Regions from separate parts of the Tissierella sp. MB52-C2 genome, predicted to be linked through region 2. Evidence: a T-box and tRNA genes for the amino acid it is inferred to sense, from the RefSeq annotation. Region 2 holds a T-box; the other holds one or more tRNA genes.
What was found. A T-box is a leader RNA that pairs with one kind of tRNA and senses whether it is charged. The one in region 2 lies ahead of tyrS (tyrosine--tRNA ligase), so its partner is inferred to be a tRNA-Tyr.

Region 1: it encodes a tRNA-Tyr, which carries the amino acid that the T-box ahead of tyrS (tyrosine--tRNA ligase) is inferred to sense. The anticodon was not compared.

Annotation. Positions count from the first base shown of each region.
Region 1 is NZ_CP133261.1:1,840,057-1,842,443, reverse strand. Features, by position in the region: tRNA gene RBU61_RS09310 (tRNA-Asn) at 1-24, shown strand, start outside; tRNA gene RBU61_RS09305 (tRNA-Leu) at 40-128, shown strand; tRNA gene RBU61_RS09300 (tRNA-Met) at 187-263, shown strand; tRNA gene RBU61_RS09295 (tRNA-Glu) at 332-406, shown strand; tRNA gene RBU61_RS09290 (tRNA-Val) at 437-512, shown strand; tRNA gene RBU61_RS09285 (tRNA-Asp) at 642-718, shown strand; tRNA gene RBU61_RS09280 (tRNA-Thr) at 838-913, shown strand; tRNA gene RBU61_RS09275 (tRNA-Tyr) at 981-1,065, shown strand; tRNA gene RBU61_RS09270 (tRNA-Gly) at 1,082-1,156, shown strand; tRNA gene RBU61_RS09265 (tRNA-Gly) at 1,172-1,245, shown strand; tRNA gene RBU61_RS09260 (tRNA-Arg) at 1,259-1,335, shown strand; T-box leader at 1,652-1,900, shown strand; gene asnA (aspartate--ammonia ligase) at 2,014-2,387, shown strand, end outside.
Region 2 is NZ_CP133261.1:842,994-845,380, forward strand. Features, by position in the region: gene RBU61_RS04200 (hypothetical protein) at 1-891, shown strand, start outside; T-box leader at 1,024-1,280, shown strand; gene tyrS (tyrosine--tRNA ligase) at 1,364-2,387, shown strand, end outside.

The sequences.
Region 1 (2,387 bases), 1.0 Mb from region 2:
GTTCGAGTCCCACCCCAAGAGCCATTAGAAACATAAAACGCCGGAGTGGCGGAACAGGCAGACGCACAGGACTTAAAATCCTGCGATCCTCACCGATCGTACCGGTTCGATTCCGGTCTCCGGCACCATTATGACCTAACTCAATAGGTTGGGTGCAACGATAAGAATAGAATTAAATAAAAATGCCGCGGGATGGAGCAGTTTGGCAGCTCGTCGGGCTCATAACCCGGAGGTCGTCGGTTCAAATCCGGCTCCCGCAACCATTAATTTAGTTCAGAGTACATAATTCAGTAGTGGTAGTGTTCGTGAGAATCAACCATAATTCAAGTAAGGCCCCATGGTCAAGCGGTTAAGACATCGCCCTTTCACGGCGGTAACCCGGGTTCGAATCCCGGTGGGGTCACCATTATAATCTAATATAGGTCAAAGATAATATGGGCGCATAGCTCAGTTGGGAGAGCACCTGCCTTACAAGCAGGGGGTCACAGGTTCGAGCCCTGTTGTGCCCACCATTATGATCTAACCCAACGAACGATAGTGAGTTGTAGGTAGGTCAAACGCAATAAGCACCAAATCTATAGGAGTGTAATGAGTAAATAGATTTGAGTTGCGAAACTGCGAAGAAAAAACAAAACAATAATGGCCTGGTAGTTCAGTTGGTTAGAATGCCAGCCTGTCACGCTGGAGGTCGAGGGTTCGAGTCCCTTCCAGGTCGCCATTATGATCTAACACAATAAGCGTAGCGAATTGATGTAGGTCAAACGCAACGAGCACCAAATCTATAGGAGTGTAACGAGTAAATAGATTTGAGTTGCGAGACTGCGAAATGATATGTTTGCTGGCGTAGCTCAATCGGCAGAGCAACTGACTTGTAATCAGTAGGTTGGGGGTTCAATTCCTCTCGCCAGCTCCAAGAAAATATTTTATTTTATAGTAAATACTTTCTAAATATGGTAGTCCCTAGGGCACTGTTACAATTAGGAGGAGTACCCAAGTGGCTAAAGGGGACGGACTGTAAATCCGTTAGCTAAGCTTTCACTGGTTCGAATCCAGTCTCCTCCACCATTATAAAAACAATTATGCGGAAGTGGCTCAGTGGTAGAGCATCGCCTTGCCAAGGCGAGGGTCGCGAGTTCGAATCTCGTCTTCCGCTCCAATACTTTTTTGTCATGCGGGTGTAGCTCAGTGGTAGAGCCCCAGCCTTCCAAGCTGGTTGCGAGGGTTCGATTCCCTTCACCCGCTCCATTTATATTTATAGGTACCCTTAGCTCAGCTGGATAGAGTGTCTGGCTACGAACCAGAAGGTCGGGGGTTCGACTCCCTCAGGGTACGCCAAACGGCTATTTTAGACCATTCTCAACAGAAATAGATACACTGATTATTCGATGTTTTTTCGGTAGTCAGAGTGTCTATTTTTTTTATAGTTGATTCATAGGAATCTATCTTTTATGAATTGGTATAAAGAATACTGTCAGGAGTTTTGGAATAGTAACATCTGCGGCTGAATTTGGATGAAGATTTAATGACAGGTAGTAGAATTGGGAAAAGTTATATCTTTAGTATTTTAATTAGTTTAAATAAATAAATTTATTTTTTAAAAATTTCCTCTTGACTTTAATCAAATACCACGCTATACTATTTATAATTTAAAAATAATGCTTTGAGAGAAAGAGTAATTTATTGATAGAGTTATAGAGAGTCGGCGATGGTGGAATTCCGATACGAGTTAATAAATGAAGAACATTCTTGAGCATCTAACCGAAATTGTAAAAAAGTAGACTTAGACGGGAATAGCCTGATATCGACTATAAAGTATCGATTGTAATATAATCTGTACTTATTTAAGTGAGCCTATTGCTAACTAAGGTGGTACCACGGAATTTAACCTTTCGTCCTTTATATGGATGAAAGGTTTTTTTATGATCTAACTTGATTTGCGTTTTTTGCAAATCGATGGTAGGTCAAACGTATCATTTATTTATTATTATGAATTTTGAACTAGGAGGAAAAAATATGACAGAATTAAATCAAAGAGAAACTCAAGTGGCAATAAAACAAATAAAAGATTATTTTGAAAGAAAATTAGCTGAAAAACTAAATCTAATTAGAGTATCAGCCCCATTATTTGTAACACCTCATAGTGGATTAAATGATAACTTGACTGGAGTAGAAAAAGCTGTATCTTTTGAGATGAGAAAATACAATGAGAGAATAGAGATAGTTCAATCTCTAGCTAAATGGAAAAGAATGGCCTTAAAATGGTATGAATTTAATATATATGAGGGACTTTATGCAGATATGAATGCCATAAGACCAGACGAAACCCTAGATAGTATACATTCTATCTATGTGGATCAATGGGATTGGGAGAAAATAATAAAAAAATC
Region 2 (2,387 bases):
ATACAAAAATCTACATTACCAATAGCACTAAAAAATCGAGAACTTAGTGAAAGTGAATCAAATAGAATGGTGGAGTTGAGAAAGAAGTTTAAAGCAGGAGAGATCAAGAGTGAAAAGACAATGGCAATAGGAGAAAATCTTGAAAAACCATATTATAACCCTGAAAATGAAACATATTATTATCCTGAGACAGAAATGACAGATGAAGATATGCTTCAAATCATAGTTTTTGACGAAAAACTTAATAGAGCGTTCTCTAGATTTCGTGAAACCTATATCCAGGAAGTTATGGAGAATTTAGAGCCTAAAATTTCAGAGGAAGAAGCAATAAAGTCAGCTAAAGAGATTGTTGAGAAAGTATATAATGTAGACCTTGATAATATGAAAATCAGCTGTAGTTTCGATTCAACTGGGTTAAACAATAAAAAATATTGGAGTGTTGGATTTCAACCTAAAAACTTAGATACCTTAAGGGAACAGGAAAAACTATATTGGATATACTTTACAAAAGTTGATATTTATGATGGCAATGTAGTATATGTGGATTCATTTTATAGCAATCAAATGTCAGAAAGAGAGGGAGTAGCAGAAACAGATTTAAATAATATAGAGGAATATAAAAAAATGTCTGAAGAAATTCTAATAGAAAAGCTGAATATAAAGAATGTGGAATTCCTTAAAGCCTATGTTCGAAAACCTAATAACTTATTACCACATAAGATAACAAGTAAAAACCTATATCTAGTATTCAAGGCAGAAGATAGATATGTAGAAATGTTATTTTTATATGGAAGTAAAAGAATGGTGGGATTATCTTTCTATGATGACCCAGTAGAGCTAAATGAAAGAATTAATAAAATAGAAGAAAGATCCATAGGGAACATAAATTAGAATATATAATGAAGAAATAATAGTAAAATATCTAATTTTAATCGTTGACTTATTAAAAAATATAATATATAATCTTTCTAATTAATCATTGAATAATGAATATTTGCTGTATTTTGCATTTTGACTATAAAAATAAAAGTTGTGATAAGAATTAGTAGCAATCAGTATACCAAACAGAAAGTTACCGTATGATGAGAGGTGCATGGTTAGGGATTGTGAATACATCTTTGAGCTTTGCACCGAAGAGTTTTTACTTAGTAGGCTGCAACGGAAATCAGCTACCGTTATCTTGCTAGGGTATCTCATCTATGATGATGTACTTAATAAGGTAAGTAATGTGAGTTACTTATGAATTTAAGGTGGTAACACGAAATAATCTCGTCCTTTTGGAAACAATAGGGCGAGTTTTTTTATTGCTGAATTTTATAAGACTTTTAGATACTGAAAATAATATTTTAAGGAGATGTTAAATATGTTGAAGCCAAAAGAACAAATGCCAATTATTTTAAAGGGAGTCCATACTTTAATAAATGAAGAAGAGTTACTAGAAAAACTTAAAAAATCCTATAATCAGAAAAAACCATTAACTATTAAGCTGGGGCTGGACCCTTCTGCACCAGATATACATTTAGGCCATGCAGTCGTATTGCGTAAAATTAAACAAATGCAGGATTTAGGACATCATGTAGTAATTGTAATTGGAGATTTTACTGGAAAAATAGGTGATCCAACTGGGAAATCAAAGGGTAGAACTACTTTGAGTGATGAGGAAGTAAAGGAAAATGCTAAAACCTATTGTGAACAGATATTCAAAATACTTGATGTAGAAAAAACTGAAGTAAGGTTTAATAGTGAATGGCTTTCTAAACTTACTTTTGAAGATGTTATCAAACTTGCTGCTACTACAACAGTAGCTAGGATTCTTGAACGAGATGATTTCCATAATAGGTATCAGAATCAAGTTCCAATAGGAATTCATGAGTTTTTTTATCCATTAATGCAGGCATACGATTCCATTGAATTAAATTCAGATATTGAACTTGGAGGAACAGATCAAACCTTTAATATTCTTATGGGCAGAAATCTTCAAAAGTCATTTGAACAGGAACAGCAGATTGCTATGTTTATGCCTATTCTTGAAGGCTTAGACGGTGTGGAAAAAATGAGTAAAAGTCTTAAAAACTATATTGGTATAAATGAACCTGCTGAGATAATGTTTAAAAAGGTTATGGAAATTCCTGATGGGCTTATTATTAAATATTTTGAACTAGCAACTGACGAGCATCCTGATAAAATAGATAATATCAAATCAGAACTAAATAGTGGTGCAAATCCTCGAGATGTTAAATACCATTTGGCTAAAATTATAGTGTCACTTTACCGTAGTCCAGAAGAAGTAGAAAGGGCTATTGTATATTATGATACAGCATTTAGCAAAAAGGATATTCCAGAGGATATTCCAGAGCTATTAGTTAAAGGAGATAAAGAGACCATTG